One region of the Micromonospora sp. NPDC051141 genome, then DNA from elsewhere that is predicted to be linked to it. Evidence: riboswitches for the same ligand, from Rfam matches in the RefSeq annotation. Region 1 holds a riboswitch; each other region holds the start of a gene.
The links. Region 1 has a riboswitch for S-adenosylmethionine ahead of ACIA6B_RS18670 (ABC transporter substrate-binding protein). Riboswitches for the same ligand answer to the same signal wherever they lie in the genome.
Positions count from the first base shown of each region.

Region 2: another riboswitch for S-adenosylmethionine. It lies ahead of ACIA6B_RS15405 (aminotransferase class V-fold PLP-dependent enzyme); the one in region 1 lies ahead of ACIA6B_RS18670 (ABC transporter substrate-binding protein).
Region 3: another riboswitch for S-adenosylmethionine. It lies ahead of thrC (threonine synthase); the one in region 1 lies ahead of ACIA6B_RS18670 (ABC transporter substrate-binding protein).

Region 1 covers NZ_JBITFD010000009.1:138,293-143,803, forward strand. Annotated here, with positions in the region: gene ACIA6B_RS18655 (carbohydrate ABC transporter permease) at 1-721, shown strand, start outside; gene ACIA6B_RS18660 (amino acid ABC transporter ATP-binding protein) at 722-1,465, opposite strand; gene ACIA6B_RS18665 (amino acid ABC transporter permease) at 1,462-2,241, opposite strand; gene ACIA6B_RS18670 (ABC transporter substrate-binding protein) at 2,280-3,134, opposite strand; SAM riboswitch class IV at 3,376-3,486, opposite strand; gene ACIA6B_RS18675 (hypothetical protein) at 3,594-4,034, shown strand; gene ACIA6B_RS18680 (PadR family transcriptional regulator) at 4,074-4,637, shown strand; gene ACIA6B_RS18685 (acyl-CoA dehydrogenase family protein) at 4,634-5,511, shown strand, end outside.
Region 2 covers NZ_JBITFD010000007.1:60,362-65,872, forward strand. Annotated here, with positions in the region: gene ACIA6B_RS15385 (AI-2E family transporter) at 1-241, opposite strand, end outside; gene ACIA6B_RS15390 (GroES family chaperonin) at 416-763, shown strand; gene ACIA6B_RS15395 (hypothetical protein) at 843-1,010, shown strand; gene ACIA6B_RS15400 (PrsW family intramembrane metalloprotease) at 1,026-2,474, opposite strand; SAM riboswitch class IV at 2,498-2,619, shown strand; gene ACIA6B_RS15405 (aminotransferase class V-fold PLP-dependent enzyme) at 2,664-3,935, shown strand; gene ACIA6B_RS15410 (aromatic acid exporter family protein) at 3,951-5,183, opposite strand; gene ACIA6B_RS15415 (metal-dependent phosphohydrolase) at 5,253-5,511, shown strand, end outside.
Region 3 covers NZ_JBITFD010000007.1:80,882-86,392, reverse strand. Annotated here, with positions in the region: gene ACIA6B_RS15510 (DoxX family protein) at 167-616, shown strand; gene ACIA6B_RS15505 (hypothetical protein) at 683-922, opposite strand; gene ACIA6B_RS15500 (hypothetical protein) at 919-1,461, opposite strand; gene ACIA6B_RS15495 (winged helix-turn-helix domain-containing protein) at 1,665-1,904, shown strand; gene ACIA6B_RS15490 (DUF4232 domain-containing protein) at 1,917-2,558, opposite strand; SAM riboswitch class I at 2,770-2,903, shown strand; gene thrC (threonine synthase) at 2,917-4,206, shown strand; gene ACIA6B_RS15480 (GNAT family N-acetyltransferase) at 4,683-5,511, shown strand, end outside.

The DNA.
Region 1 (5,511 bases):
GGTGCCGAGGGGCATCGACACCTCGGCCTACGCCACCATCTTCGCCGGCGGCGCGGTCACCCGGGCGCTGTGGATCAGCACGCTGGTCACCGTCTGCGGCACCGCGATCGCGCTGACCGTCACCGTGCTGGCCGCGTACGGTCTGTCCCGGCCGGGCACGGTGGGGCACCGCTGGCTGCTGGCGTACTTCCTGATCCCGTTCCTGGTCTACCCGCCGCTCGTGCCCCGCTACCTGGTGGTCACCGGGCTCGGGCTCAAGGACACCATCTGGGCGCTGGTGCTGCCGTCCGCGATCAGCGTGTTCAACCTGGTGGTGGTGCGCGGCTTCTTCCAGGGCATCCCGCAGGAACTGCTGGACAGCGCGCGTATCGACGGGGCCAGCGACTTCCGGACGCTGGGCCGCATCGTGCTGCCGTTGTCCCGTGCGGTGATCGCCGTGGTCGGTCTCTTCTACGCGGTCAGCTACTGGAACGTCTGGTTCGACGCGCTGCTGTTCATCGACCGCAACGACATGTACCCGATCCAGCGGGTGTTGCAGAGCTACCTGCTGGCCGGGCAGGCGCCGCACACCTCCGGCGCGGCCAGCGGGGTGACCATGCCGCCGACCGAGGCGATCAAGATGGCGGTGGTGGTGCTGACCGTCGCGCCGATCGTCGCGGTCTACCCGTTCATCCAGCGGCACTTCATCAAGGGGGTGCTGATCGGCGCGGTCAAGGGCTGATCAGAGCACCTGGGACAGGAACCGCCGCAACCGGGGGTGTTCGGGGGCCTCGAACACGGCGGCCGGCGGCCCGGCCTCCAGCACCCGGCCGGCGTCCATGAACGCGACCGTGTCGGCGACGGTGCGGGCGAAGCCCATCTCGTGCGTGACCACCACCATGGTCATGCCGGCGGCGGCGAGGTCGGCCATCACCGCGAGCACGCCCTTGACCAGCTCCGGGTCCAGCGCCGAGGTGGCCTCGTCGAAGAGCATCACCTGCGGGCGCAGCGCGAGCGCGCGGGCGATGGCGACGCGTTGCTGCTGGCCGCCGGAGAGCTGCGCCGGCCGGGCGTCGGCCTTCGCGGCGAGCCCGACCAGGTCGAGTTGGGCGCGGGCCACCGCCTCCGCCTCGTCCCGGTCGAGCACCTTCAGCTTCCGCAGCGCCAGCGTGACGTTGCGCAGCACGCTCAGGTGTGGGAAGAGGTTGAACTGCTGGAACACCATGCCGACGCGTTGCCGCAGCGCGTCCGGGTCGTCGCGCAGCACGCTGCGTCCGTCCAGCAGCACGTCGCCCCGGTCCGGCTCGATCAGCCGGTTGATCGTGCGCAGCAGCGTGGACTTTCCGGAGCCGGACGGTCCGATCACGCAGGCGGCGCCGCCCCGGGCCACGTCCAGGTCCGCGCCGCGCAGCACCCGGTGCGCGCCGAAGGCCAGGTGCACGTCGCGGACGGCGAGACTGACCGAGGTGACGGTGCCGGTGCTCATCGTGGGTCCCTTCCGGTCGGGGTGACGCCGGCCGGCGTCAGGTCGGTGTCGGGCTCGGGCGGCGGGGCGGCCGGGCGGCCCTGGCGCAGCCGCCGGTCCAGCCAGTTGACCGCGTGCGTCAGCGGCACGGTCAGCAGCAGGTAGCAGAGGCCGGCCAGCAGCAGCGCGGACTGGTTACCGGTGTTCGCCGCGTAGTCCTGCCCGATCCGGAACAGCTCCCGCTGGCTGGCCAGCAGGCCGAGGAAGTAGACCAGGCTGGAGTCCTTGATCAACGCGATGAGCTGGTTGACCCAGGCGGGCAGCACCCGGCGTACGCCCTGCGGGATGATCACCAGCCGCATCGACTCGGCCCAGGAGAAGCCGAGCGCCCGGGCGCCCTCCAACTGGGCGGTCTCCACGCTCAGAATGCCGGCCCGGAAGATCTCGCCGAGGTAGGCGGCGGCGATGAGCGACAGCGCCAGCACGCCCAGCGGGTAGGGGTTCGGGCCCCACACCTCCATGCCCAGCGGCGCGAGGCCGACGCCGATGAGCAGGATGGTGGCCGCGGCCGGCAGGCCGCGGAACACGTCGGTGTAGACCCGGGCCGGCCACCGCAACCATCGGGTACGCGAGATGCCGGCGACCGCCAGCAGCATGCCCAGCACCGAGCCGAGCAGGGCGGCGGAGGCGGCCAGGACCAGCGTGTTCGGCAGCCCGACGGTCAGCATCTCGGGCAGCGCCTCGCGCATCGACCCCCAGTCGAAGAACGTCTCCCAGAGGGTGCTCAGTGGATCCATGTCCGCTCCGTCCGTCCCGCTCGTGCCCGGTTACCGACTCAGGAGGCCGCCGACGGCGACGGCACGGCGACCGATCCGCTGCCGGGGGTGAAGTCGGCCGGGATCGGCCGCCCCGGGTAGTACCGCTCCTGGAGGCGGCTCCAGGTGCCGTCGGCGATCACCTGGTCGAGGCCCTTGTCCAGCGCCTCGCGCAGTCTGTCGTTGCCCTTCGCCACCGCGTACGCGGTCGGCGCGGGGCTGAGCTGCTTCGCCGCGACCTTGATCTTGCCGGCGCTGTCGGCCGCGGACTTGTCGCCGATCTCGGCGGGCGCGATCCAGGCGTCGGCGGTGCCGGCCTTGAGCTGGTTGACCGCGCCGTTGTAGTCGGGCACCCGCACCGGGTTCAGCTTCTCCCTGGTGGCGAAGTCGTCCTGCACGGTGCCCTGGACCACCACCACGCGCTTGCCGGCGAGCTGGTCGAAGCCGGTGATCGCGGAGCCGGCCGGCACGTCCAGGCCGAAGTAGCCGAAGTCGTAGCCGTTGCCGAAGTCGACGGTCTTCTTCCGCGCCTCGGTGACCGTGATCGAGGAGCTGCCCACGTCGAACTTGCGGTTGTTGACCTGGGCGAGCAGCGCGGAGAAGTCGGTGCCGACGAACTCCACCCGCAGGCCGACCTTCCCGGCGACGGCGCGCAGCAGGTCGTTGTCGAAGCCGGTGAACTCGCCGTCCTTGAGGAAGACGTTCGGCGGGGCGTCGGTGAGCGTGCCGGCCCGGATCACACCGGGTTGCCGCAGGCCGTACGGGTTGTCGGCCGCGTCGTCGGCCGACCCGCCGCAGGCGGTCAGCGCGGTGGCGGCGAGCACGGCGGCGGCGCCGAGCGCGGCGACGCGGGTCAGGGCGGTACGGATACGCACGATGTCTCTCCAGAGTGGACGAACACGCGGGACGCGTGCCGGTGCCGGCGCCGCCAGGCACGGCGGAGCCGGAAGGGTGGATCGGAAAGGGTGGAGCGGTCGCTCAGCGCGCGTCGCGACAGCGGTCGCTGCACACCCGCATCAGGTCGACGTGGCGACGCCTGACCAGCGCGGGGCCGGTCCGGATGGGGGGTGGTGCGAACATGGGTCTCCCTGGTCCGTCGGTGCTGACCTGGGTGCCAGGCCACGCTTGCGCCGACTGCGGCCGGCGCCTGGTCCTCACCCGGAGCACCCCACCGTGGCGGAGGGTTGCCGGCCAGCGAGCCGGGGCTTGACGCTGGCGCTCATGACCTGCCGAAAGGCTAGCAGCACCGGTGCGCCGGTCGTCCAGCCGTTATGACCACCCTCACGGCCGCGCCTTACCGGGCGGCTCCGGCCACCGGGACGCAGAATGGCCGGATGACCTCCCCGCGGGTGACCCTCGACGATCTCGGCGCCTGGCTGATCAAGGGCAACGCGGAGAAGACGGACCTGGCCGCCCGCTTCGCCGCCGACCCGACCGTGACCGGCTGGTGTGTGCGTCCCGGCTACCGGATCCGCCTGATGCGCGCCGGCCAGCCGGTGGTGTTCTGGGCCAGCGGCAGCCGGGGCCGACTCCCGTACGGCGTGTGGGGTCTGGGTCGGGTGGCCGGCGAGCCGCAGCCGGGGGAGCCGGGCGGGCCGTGGACGCTGCCGCTGGACCTGACCGTCCTCGACGAGCCGCTGCGGGTGCGTCGTGACGTGCTGCGCGCCGACCCCCGGCTGGCCGGCGCGGAGGTCTTCCGGCAGCCGCAGGCGGCGAACCCGTCCTACCTGACCGTGGCGCAGTTCGCGGCCGTGCGGGAGTGCCTGCCGGGCTAGGTGTTGCTATGCAACAAAGTGCATAGCATGATGGCCGGCATGTCGCTGGAGCACGCCATCCTCGTCTCGCTGTTGGAGCAACCCGCCTCCGGCTACGAGCTGGCCCGTCGCTTCGACCGCTCGATCGGGCGCTTCTGGACCGCCACGCACCAGCAGATCTACCGGGTCCTCAAGCAACTCGCCGAGGACGACCGGATCACCGGTGAGGAGATCGGTCAGGAGGGCTTGCCGGACAAGAAGCTCTGGTCGGTCACCCCGACCGGCCGGGCCGCGCTGGTCGGCTGGCTGCACGCTCCGGTGCGCCCGGAGGCGGTCCGGCACGAACTGGCCGTCAAGATCCGGGGCGCCGCGTTCGACGACGCGGCCGGGCGCGCGCTCCTGGTCGCCGAGGTCGAGCGCTACCGCGGCGACCACGAGACCGTCCTCGCCGGCTACCTGGCCGGCGAGCGCCGCGACTTCGGCTCCGCCGCACCCGACGCCCGGGCGGCGTTGCAGCACGTGGTGCTGCGCGGCGGCATCGCGTACGAGCGGATGGTGCTGACCTGGCTGGACGACGTCCTGGCCACCCTCCGCGACCTCGACCCGGAAAGGCCCCCCGCGTGAGCGACCCGCTGCTGTTCCATCCGCACCACTACGACCCCGCCGACCTCGACGAGACCTCGCGGCGGCTGCTGCGCGCCACCATCGACTGGTTCGAGACCCGGGGCAAGCGCGCCCTGGTCGACAGTTACCACGCCCGCGAGTGGTACGCCGACTTCCTCGACTTCGCCGCCCGGGAACGCCTCTTCGCCACGTTCCTCACCCCGTCCGCCGACGGCGGCGACGACGCCGACAAGCGCTGGGACACCGCCCGCAACGCCGCGCTCAGCGAGATCCTCGGCTTCTACGGGCTCGGCTACTGGTACACCTGGCAGGTCACCGTGCTCGGCCTCGGGCCGGTGTGGCAGAGCGGCAACGCCGCCGCCCGGGCCCGTGCCGCCGAGCTGCTCGACCAGGGGCACGTGATGGCGTTCGGCCTCTCCGAGCGTCCGCACGGCGCCGACATCTACGCCACCGACATGCTGCTCACCCCCGACGGCGCGGGTGGTTTCCGGGCCACCGGCGGCAAGTACTACATCGGCAACGGCAACGTCGCCGGGCTGGTCTCGGTCTTCGGCCGGCGCGCCGACGTCGAGGGCCCCGAGGGGTACGTGTTCTTCGCCGCCGACAGCCGGCACCCGGCGTACCGGCTGGTCCGCAACGTGGTCGCCGCCCAGATGTACGTCTCCGAGTTCCGGCTGGCGGACTACCCGGTGCGCGCCGAGGACGTGCTGCACACCGGGCCGGCCGCGTTCGACGCCGCGCTGAACACGGTCAACGTCGGCAAGTTCAACCTCTGCACCGCGTCCGTCGGCATCTGCGAGCACGCCATGTACGAGGCGGTCAGCCACGCCCACGGCCGGGTGCTGTACGGCCGGCGGGTCACCGACTTCCCGCA
Region 2 (5,511 bases), on a different contig from region 1:
AGCACCAGGCGGCGGCGATGCGCAGCGCGTGCGGCACCTCGGTGTCGTCCCGGCTGACCGTCGAGTTGTGCATGGCGGCCGGCGGCTCGGCACCCACCACGGTCGCCGACGGCGCCGCCGTCGGACCGGGTGAGGTGGGCGTGGCCAGGCCCGCGCCCTCCGGCGCCGCGTCCGCCTGTTCCCGGCCGGCCCGCACGGACTCCCGACCCGTCTCGTACGCGCGGCGGAGCCGTCCGCGCATCCGCTCGAAGCGGCTCAAGCGCACCTCCCGCACAGTTGACCCACCCACGTCACAGGGGGGGACAGGATACGTCCGACCGCCCCACCCTAGGGCGGTCCCGCCACACATTGCCCCGCCACCGCTCCCGGCAACCACGACGGAAGCGGCCGATCGGCACGCGGTAGCGTCTGGCGTGTGACCGCCGACCAGAGTCTCGACGCCGGGCTGCCCATCCGCCTGCTGCACGATCGCGTGCTGGTGCGTACCGAGGGTGGTGAGGGGGAACGCCGCTCCACCGCCGGCATCGTGATCCCGGCGACCGCGGCGGTCGGCAAGCGGCTCGCCTGGGCCACGGCGGTCGGCGTGGGGCCGCACGTGCGCTCGATCGTGTCCGGGGACCGGGTGCTCTTCGACCCGGACGACCGCTCCGAGGTCGAGCTGCACGGCCGGGCGTACGTGCTGCTGCGCGAGCGCGACGTGCACGCGGTGGCGGCGGAACGGGTGGAGGACAGCGCGACCGGCTCCACCGGGCTCTACCTCTAGCTCCAGCCCTCCCCCGGCGCCGTTTGCGGCGCTGCCCGGCGGGAAGCCCAGGCACCTCAGTGCGCCCTGGGGAGGGACCATGCCGATCGTGATCAAGAGGATTCTCGCCTGGGGGTTCCTCGCGTTCCTGATCTACTTCATGGCGTTCCGGCCGGACGGCGCGGCGCAGCTGTTCCGGGGGATCGGGGCCGCGCTGATGGCCATCGCCCAGGGGCTCGGCGACTTCCTCACCGGCCTGATGGCCTGACCCCACCCGTACGGCTCAGCCGTGCGGGTGCCAGGCGTGCGGGCCATAGCCCGGGGGCGGGGGCGGTGGGGCCAGCACCACCGGGATCGGCACCACCGGCTCGTCCGGCGCCTCGACGGCCCGCCGGGAACCGTCCGGGAACCGCAGGTGGTAGCGCTGCCCGTCCCAGACCCCGACCGGCGCCTGCGGATCACGGCCGACGAAGAACGACCGGTACGCGGCGATCGCGTCCAGCAGCTCCCGTTCCTCCCGTGCCGTCCGGTCCCGCTCGGCGGGCTTGCGGTCCAGCCCTCGGCGCATCCCGTCGCGCAGCAGCGCCAGCCGGGTCGCGGCGAACTGGTAGCCACGCATCGCCTTCACGCCGCCGTCGCCGGCCACCCGCCGGGCCCAGGTGCGGGCCGCGTGCCGCCGGCCCAGGCTGCCCAGCGCCGCCACCTCGGGCGGGGTGAGCCAACCGGCCCGGACGTAGTCGGGCAGCGTGCGCTCGGTGAGCCGGCCCTCCCAGGCCCGCAGCCAGACGGCCAGCCCGACCATGCCGAAGAAGATGGGCACCATGACGCCGAGGTAGCCGTAGAGCACGATCACCTGCTGGCCGGTGGCCTGGGCCAGTGACGGCAGCAGGTTCCAGGTGCCGTGCAGCATCATGGCCAGCAGCAGGCCGGCGAGCGGGGCGAGGATCCGCACCCGCCGGTCGGCGGTCCGCGCGGCGACACCCAGCCCGACGCCGGTCATCGAGGTGAACAGCGGGTGGGCGAAGCCGAAGAGCAGGATCCGCACGATGAAGATCGCGATCACCTGCTGCGCGCCGGTGGCCGGGCCGTACTCCTCCACGCCGGTGCGGTAGCCGTACCCGCCCAGGTAGAGGATGTTCTCGACCATGGCGAAGCCGACCGCGGAGAGCCCGCAGTAGACCAGCCCGTCGGTGATCCCGGAGATCTCCCGGCGCCGGAAGATCAGCAGCAGGATCGGGCCGGCCGCCTTGGTCAGCTCCTCGATGAACGGCGCGACGAGCACGGCGGTCAGCGCGGCGGGCAGCCCGCGGTCCTCGAACAGTCGCGCCCCGGTCTCGTTGACCAGCAGCGAGATGGCGGTGGAGACGAACGCGCCCCAGGCGAAGCAGAAGATCAGGTATTTCAGCGGCTCGGGTTCGTAACGGTCGAGCCAGAGGAAGCAGGACACCAGCACCGGCACCGGCAGGATCGCCGCGATCACGCCGACCAGCAGCGCCTCCGCGCCCAGGCTCTCGCCCAGCGTGAAGACCATGAACAGCGCGCCGGCCGCGATCAGCAGCACCACCGCGGCCAGCGCCAGGAAGCGCCGCCAGCCGAGCCGGCGCAGCGGCATGCGCGGCGTCGACGCCCCGGGCGGCGGGACGGCGGGCGCGGGCGGCGGCGGTGCTCCGCCGGGCGGGGTGACGGCCATGCGGTCAGCGTAGCCACCCGCGCCCCACTGGTCCGGCCGCATCGTGACGGCTATGCTGCCGGGCAGGTCACGAGCGCCAGCGTCAAGCCCCGGCTTGCTGGCCGGCAACCCTCGTCGAGTTCGCGGTGGGGTGCCCCGGGTGATGACCGGGCCCAGCGCCGCGTCGCGTGCTGGGCAAGCGCGGACCCCGTCCCGGCACCCCGGGGTCCCCTGTGACCCGGAGGCTCCGCCATGACCGTCACCCTCGTACCCGCCCTCCCCACGCTGCCCGTGCCGGTCCGGCCGGACCCGCTCGGCGTGCTCGGCGTACCGGGAGAGATCAACCTGGACCACGCCGCCAGCGCGCCGTGCGCGCGGGCCGCGGCCGACGCGGTGGCCGAGCTGCTGCCGTGGTACGCGAGCGTGCACCGCGGCGCGGGCGCGCTGTCCCGGCGCTGCACGCTCGCCTACGAGCGGGCCCGGCAGACCGTGGCGGACTTCGTCGGCGCGCGTCCCACCGACCACGTGATCTTCACCCGGAACACCACGGACGCGGTGAACCTGCTGGCCCGGGCGCTGCCGGCCGGTACCACGGTGGTCACGTTCGGCGGGGAGCACCACGCGAACCTGCTCCCCTGGCCGCGCGGCTCGGTCCGACTGCCGGTGCCGGACAGCCCGGCCGGCGCGGTCCGGTCGCTGAGCCTGGCGCTGGCCGAGCTGGCCCGTGACGCCCGGCCCGGCCGGCCGGTGCTGGTCGCGGTGACCGGCGCCAGCAACGTCACCGGCGAGCGCTGGCCGGTCGCCGAGCTGGCCCGGGTGGCCCACCGGTACGGCGCACGCGTCCTGGTCGACGCCGCGCAACTCGCCCCGCACGCCCCGGTCGACGTGGCCACGCTGGACGTGGACTACCTGGCGCTCTCCGGCCACAAGCTGTACGCCCCGTTCGGCGCCGGCGTGCTGGTCGGGCGCGCGGACTGGCTGGACGCCGCCGCGCCGTACCTGGCCGGCGGCGGGGCCACCGGTCACGTCGGCGCGGCCACCCACGAGGTGCGGTGGGTGACCGGCCCGGCCCGGCACGAGGGCGGCACTCCGAACCTGCTCGGCGCGGTGGCGCTGGCGGCGGTCTGCGCGGCGTTCTCGGCGGCGGACCGGACCGCGCTGCACGCCCGGGAGCAGGCGCTGCTGTCCCGGCTGCGGTCCGGCCTGGCCGCGCTGCCGGACGTGGTGGAGCTGCGCACGTTCGGCCCGGACGCGCCCCGGGTGGGCATCGTCAGCTTCGTGATCGCCGGGCGGGACTCCGCCGAGGTGGCCGCACACCTGGCGGCCCGGCACCGGATCGGCGTGCGGGACGGCCTGTTCTGCGCCCATCCGCTGACCCGCCGGCTGCTGACCGAGGCCGCCGCCCGCTCGGCCCGCACCGACCTGCCGCCCACCGCGCTGCGCGCGAGCCTCGGCCTGGGCACCACCGTCCACGAGATCGACACCCTCCTGACCGCGCTGGCCGCCCTCCCCGGTCCGCGTTGAGCGGGGTGGGGACGGTCAGCCGACCGGCGGGGCGGTGGGGGACGCGTCGGCGGGCTGGTCCTTTCCGTGGAACGCCTGCCGGACCAGGCGGTTCGCCTCCTCCTGGTCGATGCCGGACGCCACCATCAGGTCGCTGGCGGCGGTCCGCACCTGGGCGATCACCACGCTGCCGGAGAAGCCGACCCCCTCGGCGTACGCCCGGCTGGCCTCGCTGACCGCCCGCAGCGCCCGCTCCCGGGCCTGCTCCGGCTCCTCGCCGACGGCGAACTCGTGCCGGAGCAGGCGTACCGACTCGGCGAGGTGGGCGACGGAGTCGGGCATCGGCTCGGGGATCGACTCCTCGTCCTCGATCATGGTGACCGCGCGGCGGATCAGCGTGCCGCTGTTGCGCATCGCCCGGTCGATCGGCTCGGCCGCCTCCGCGTAGTGGGTCAGCTCGCTGCGCCGGTGCCAGCGGGCCGGCGAGATGGTGATGGTCTCCTTCGCGCCCTCGATCGCCTCGCTGAGCGCGGCCAGCTCCTCCTTGTTCTCCCGGAGCCGGAACAGCGCCCGCTGGGCCGCGCCCCGGTCCCGGTTGCGCAGCGCCTCGGCGCACACGTCGAGCTGCTCGGCGAGCAGGTCCAGCGCCGGCCGGGCGGCCCGGTTGATCACCCGGAGCGGGTTGAGCGGGAGCAGGACGGCGGTCACCAGCAGCGCGATGCTGCCGCCGATGAAGGCGTCGACGAAGCGCGGGAACTCCAGGTTCTGGGTGGACGGGCTGAGCGTCACGATCAGCACCGCGGTGGCCGCCGCCTGGATCACGATGGCCACGCTCGCCCCGGCGAAGATGGTCAGCAGGATCGCCGAGGTCACCACCAGCGCGAGCTGCCAGGCGCCGGTGCCGAGGAAGTAGATCAGCACGTCGCCGACGAGGACGCCGACCGCCACCCCGATGATCAGCTCGACGGTACGCCGGAACCGCTGCCCCACCGAGGCGGCGAGCGTGCCCACCGCCGAGATCGGGGCGAACACCGGCTGCGGGTTGTGCAGCAGCCGGTGCGAGACCAGGTACGCCAGTCCGGCCGCGAGCCCCGCCTGCAACGCCAGGCCGAACGCGGTCCGGACCCGGTGCAGCCGGTCGTGCAGCGTGGCCTTGCTCCGGTCGCGCAGTTCGTCCATCGCGGCGGCGATCCGTGGCCCGTCGAGGTCGCCCAGCGCGTCGCGTGACGTCATGCGCCGCAGGAACGGCGGTCGTCGGTCCCGGGCCATGGCGGGTACTACCCGTCCCGTCCCCGGTGAATCCTCGCCCCGACGACGGAGTGGGGCAGACTGCACCGGATGGACGAGCTGACGACGCGGTGGCGGGCGACGGCCCGGGCGGCCGGCGCGACCCACCCGGACGGCGTGGCGCGGGCCGGGGCCCGGCTGCTGGCCGGCTGGCGGGAGCCGCACCGGCACCACCACACGGAGGACCACCTGCGGGCGGTGCTCGACGTGGTCGACGCGTACGCCGATCAGGCCCGCCACCCGGACCTGGTCCGGCTCGCGGCGTGGTGCCACGACGCGGTCTACGACCCGCGGGCCGACGGCGACGCCA
Region 3 (5,511 bases), on a different contig from region 1:
CCCCCACTTAACGCATCTGGTAGAGGAGGGGGCCCCTCCCAACGTGCGTTGCCCATATCATGGGAGCGTTCCCACAAGATTGTCCCGCTAGCAAGGAATTTATTACCTTCGATGTTTGAGCCGGCCATCCTGGACGTCTTCCCATACCCGTCCCAGGAGGTTTCCCATGGTCCCGGCGCAGTTGAACGGTCCCGTGCTCTCCCTGTTCCGCATCGTCGTCGGCTTTCTCTTCCTGCTCCACGGCGCGGCGTCGATCTTCGGCATACTCGGCGGCAACCCGGCCACCGGCGGCGCGGTTCCCGCCGGCACCTGGCCCGGCTGGTGGGCCGCGCTGATCCAGCTCGTCTGCGGCGCGCTCGTGCTCGTCGGCCTGGCCACCCGGCCCGCGGCACTGCTCGCCTCCGGCTCGATGGCCTACGCGTACTTCGTGGTGCACCAGCCGCACGGCCTGCTGCCGATGAAGAACGGCGGCGAGCTGGCCGCGCTCTTCTGCTGGTCGTTCCTGCTGGTCGCGGTGCTCGGCCCCGGCACCTGGGCGCTCGACGCGCTGATCTCCCGCCGCCGCGCCCCCGCCGACCCCACCCCGGCGACCCGCCGCGCCTCCGTCCCGGCCTGACCCGCCGCGTGCCCGAAATCTTGGTACGGGAGCGCCCCTCCGGGGGCGGTTCCGTACCAAGATCTGTCAGCGGCAGCGGCCGGAATGGGTGACCGGGAGGGAGCAGCGTCGGGAACGGGGGAGCGGGGCGTCGCACCAGACCCTGGTACGCACCGACTGCCGGTCCTCCTCGGACAGCGTGGTCTCGCCGAAGTCGATGGCGAGCACGTGACCGAGCGAGCGGCGCAGCGCCATGGAGAGCGCGGCGGCCTCGTCCACGCTGGTCAGCGTGGTGGGCAGGTGGATGATCCAGTGCGGCTCGGTCACCGTGGTCGACCCCCGTCGGTCAACCCCTCGGTGTACGACGACAGCGCCGCCGCGGCCGACGTCAGGCTCTCCGCCATCAGGGTGAGGCGTTCGGCGCCGTCCCGCCACTGCCGGACGGTCGTCCCGGTAACCGGGTCGTCGGCGCGGCCCGCATAGGAGAGCTGCTGCCCGGCGGCGGTGATCCGGGCCGGGAGCCGCCCGATCCGATCGGCCGCCGCGCCCAACCGGTCCCGCACCTCGTCGAGCGCCTCGACCAGCCCGCCGATGGTGGCGGTCTCCCGGTGGCCGGCGGCGACGCGCAGCCGGCGTACCCCGTCGCTGACCTGGAATTCCGCGTCCCCGGCCAGGTCGAGGGCGTCCTCGCCGCTGCGCCGGGCCAGCTTGATCGCCGGATGGGCGCAGCCCGCGCCGACGCGCTCCAGCAGCACGGTGGCGGCGGCCACTCCGAGGTACGCCTCCCGCAGCTCACCGGTGACCTGCTCGGCCGCCCAGATCGCGTTGGCGGTGGGCGCCTCCGCACTCGTTTCCGCCTCCGTCACACCACGTCTCCTTCGCCTGGCGGGGTGCCGGGACAGCGCGAATTCCGGTGGAGATCTGCGCCGCCCCGGCCGGGAGGATCGACCAGTGCCTAGCTGGGCGCTCCGTGGGCAGCTTTACCGATAATGCTGGTAAAGTCAACGATGCGCTTGAGGTTTCTCCTGGCCCCGTGATCAGATGGGCATGCCTAGCTGGGAGTACCTGCATGTCCACACCGCGCCGGTTCGAACCGCACTACCGCAGGATCATCGCCGATATCAGGCGGCGCATCGCCGATGGCGAGTGGCCACCCGGACACAAGCTGCCCTCCACCAAGGAGTTGGCTGACCTGTATGAGGTGGGCAGTCAGTCCACTGTGCGGCAGGCCATCACGATCCTGATCGAGACCGGAGAGTTGTACGGCCACCAGGGTCTGGGTGTGTTCGTGCCGGATGCTGCCGAGTGACGGGCTGACCGGCTACAGCGGATTGTCCGGCGTAACGGCCGAGGAGGGCGGAGCGCTCGGCGTGACCGGTTTCGTGGTCGGGTCCGGGTCGCGGCGCTTCCAGGCGCTGACCCCGAGCCGGCCGGTGTTGCCGAGGTCGATCGTCCCGTCCAGCGCCACCTCGTACGCCGGCCTGCCGGCCACCGACGCGACGTCGAGCTGGGCGCCCTCGGTGGCCACCACGGCCGGATCGGTGACCGTGTTACGCCAGAGCAGCGCGGCGCCGGCCCGTTCGCCGGGGCGCAGCACGAGCCGGGTGGGTGGGGCGTCGAAGCCGGAGGTGATCCCGGTCGCGCCCGGGATGATCCTGACCTTGATCGGGTCCCCGTCGGCGTCCCGCAGGCTGACCGCCGGGTAGCCGCGCAGCGCGTACGGCTGGGTTCCGCAGTTGACCAGGTCCAGGCCCATGGCCCGCAACCCCATCGCGGCGCTCACGCCCAGCTCGGTGATCCGGATGCCCTCCGGGGTGCAGGCCACCGAGGGGGACGGCGCGACCTCGGCCCCCGGCCGCTCCGGTGGCGTGGGCAGCGGGTCGACCGGTGCCGGCGTCCCGGCGCAGCCCGCCAGCAGCGCAACCCCGGCGAGCCCTCCGACAAGGCCGGCCGAACGTCGCATCCAGCGATCATGTCACCCCTGCGTCCGTCCTGCGGCCCGCCACCTCCCGGCGATCATGAGGTTGACGGCGGACGGCATCCGATTTGTCGCCGGCAACCTCATGATCGATCGAGGTCAGGGGCGGGAGGCGGGATCGGTGGGGCGGCCCACTGCGTGGGACCCCGGGTGGCGGCGCGGCGGACGGCGCATAGACTCGACGCCACAACTGCATACCTCATCCAGAGGGGCTGAGGGATACGGCCCGACGACGCCCCGGCAACCACCCGCACGCTCGACGTCGAGCGCCCTGCGGGCAGGTGCCAATTCCGTCCCCGCCGCACCCGGCGATGCGGGGAAAGATGAGAGGAATTTCCTCGACATGACGTCGACGCTCTCCGCCGTCCCCGGCATCGACACCTCCCGCAGCCCGGCCCGCGCCCTGGTCTGTCGCGCCTGTTCCGCGCGCTACCCGCTGGCCGCCCAGCACGCCTGCTACGAGTGTTTCGGCCCGCTGGAGGTCGACTACGACACCGCCGCCCTGGCCGCCGTCACCCGGGAGCAGATCGAGGCCGGCCCGAACAGCATCTGGCGCTACGCCGCCCTGCTCCCGGCCGGTCAGGACCCGGCCACCCGGGTCACCCTCGACCCGGGGCTGACCCCGCTGGTCGCCGCCGGCCACCTCGCCGCCGAGCTGGGCATCACCGCGCCGCTGTGGGTGAAGGACGACAGCGCCAACCCCACCCACTCGTTCAAGGACCGGGTGGTGTCGGTGGCGCTGACCGCCGCCCGGGCGCTCGGCTTCACCCGCTACGCCTGCGCGTCCACCGGCAACCTGGCCAACTCGGTCGCCGCGCACGCGGCCCGTGCCGGGGTGCCATCGGTGGTCTTCATCCCCAGTGACCTGGAGCAGGGCAAGGTGGTCACCACCGCCGTCTACGGCGGTGACCTGGTCGCCATCGACGGCTCGTACGACGACGTGAACCGGCTCTGCGGCGAACTGGTGGAGACCGACGAGTTCGAGGACACCGCGTTCGTCAACGTGAACGTGCGGCCCTTCTACGCCGAGGGCTCCAAGACGCTCGGCTACGAGGTGGCCGAGCAGCTCGGCTGGCGGATCCCGGCCCAGGTGGTGATCCCGATGGCCAGTGGCGAGCTGCTCACCAAGATCGACAAGGCGTTCACCGAGCTGGTGGAGATCGGCCTGGTCGAGGCGCCGGCCGGCGGCTGGAAGGTGTTCGGCGCGCAGTCCGCCGGCTGCAACCCGATCGCCACCGCGCTGCACGACGACCGCGACACCATCGTCCCGGTCAAGCCGACCGGCATCGCCAAGTCGCTCAACATCGGCGACCCGGCCGCCGGCGTCTACGCGCTGGAGGCGGTCCGCCGCACCGGTGGCTGGATGGAGTACGCCGACGACGACGAGATCCGCGCCGGGATCACGTTGCTGGCGCGTACCACCGGCGTGTTCGCCGAGACGGCGGGCGGCGTGACGGTGGCGGTGCTGCGCAAGCTGGTGGAGTCGGGCCGGCTGGACCCGGCCGCGGAGACGGTGATCTTCAACACCGGCGAGGGCCTCAAGACGCTTGACGCGGTGGCCGCCGCCTCCGGCCCCACGCACCGCATCAAGCCCAGCCTCCGCGCCGCCCGCGACGCCGGCCTCCTGGGCTGACCCCCACCCCGATCCCCCCACCCCACCCCACCCCACCCCCGCCGGCCCGCCGGCCCGCCGGCCCGCCGGCAGGTTGATCAAGGAGTTTGCGTCAGCGCGTGGGACTGACCCGACGCAAACTCCTTGGTCAACTCGCGAGCCGGGCGGGCGGGCGGCCGAGCGCGGCGGGTGGGGGGCCGAGCGTGGTGGCGGGTGGCCGAGCGTGGTGTGGTGGGGCTCGCCCGGGAGGGGGATCGCGGGCGACCAGGGGTGACGGGGGATGTGCGGCGCGTGTCGGAAAACTGTCACCGCAGGACTTGACGGCAGGAACCGGACGGCGCAAGATGCTCGGTGCGGGAGGGCATTCGCCGGAGACTTTTCTAAGTTTTGCGACCCAACGCCGGAGGCGTTGTGCGGACGTCCCTCCCGACCAACGTAGGACAGGGCCAGCGGAAAACCGCTGGCCCTGTCGCTTCTTCCGGGGCAGGCTCGCCGCCATGGGCCTGACCGTCACCCCGCTGGACGCGGCCGACCTGCCGACGCTCGACGCGGCGTACCGGATCGCGGAAGCGGCCCGCGCCGTCGACGAGCCGGACCTGCCGCCGACCTGCCGGCGGCGGTTCGAGGCGCTGCTCCGGCACCCGATGCCCGGCATCGACGGGCGGTGGCTCGTCGCCCGCCTCGACGGCGAGCCGGTCGGCTGGCTCCGGCTGCACCTGCACACGCTGGAGAACACCGAGAACGCCAGCGTCGAGCTGGTGGTCGACCCGACCCACCGGCGGCGCGGGATCGGGCGCGTGTTGCACGAGCACGGCGTACGGCTGTTCCGGGAGCACGGCGGCAAGCGGTTGGTCGGCTCCACCGCCGCCGCGCTGCCCGGCGAGGAGGACCGGGAACTCCCCGGCGCCGCGTTCGCCGCCGCGATGGGCGCGAGGGCGGCCAACGCCGACGTGCGCCGCCGGCTCGACGTGAGCGCGCTGGACCGCAACCGGCTGGCCGCGCTGCACGCCGACGCCCGCGCGGCGGCCACCGGCTACCGCGCGGTGCACTGGCGCGACCACACGCCCGACGAGTACGTCGCGGACACCGCGCACCTGGAGGGCCGGCTGCTGCTCGACGCGCCGATGGGTGAGCTGGAGTGGGAGCAGGAGAAGATGGACGCCGAGCGGAAGCGGGGCGTGGAGCGGGCGCTCGACGCCCGGGGCGTGCGCCGCTACAACACCGGCGCGGTGCACGAGGCGTCCGGCCGGCTGGTCGGCTGGAGCCAGCTCAGCCTGGCGGCGAGCAGCACCGAGCACGCCTGGCAGCAGATCACCATCGTCGACC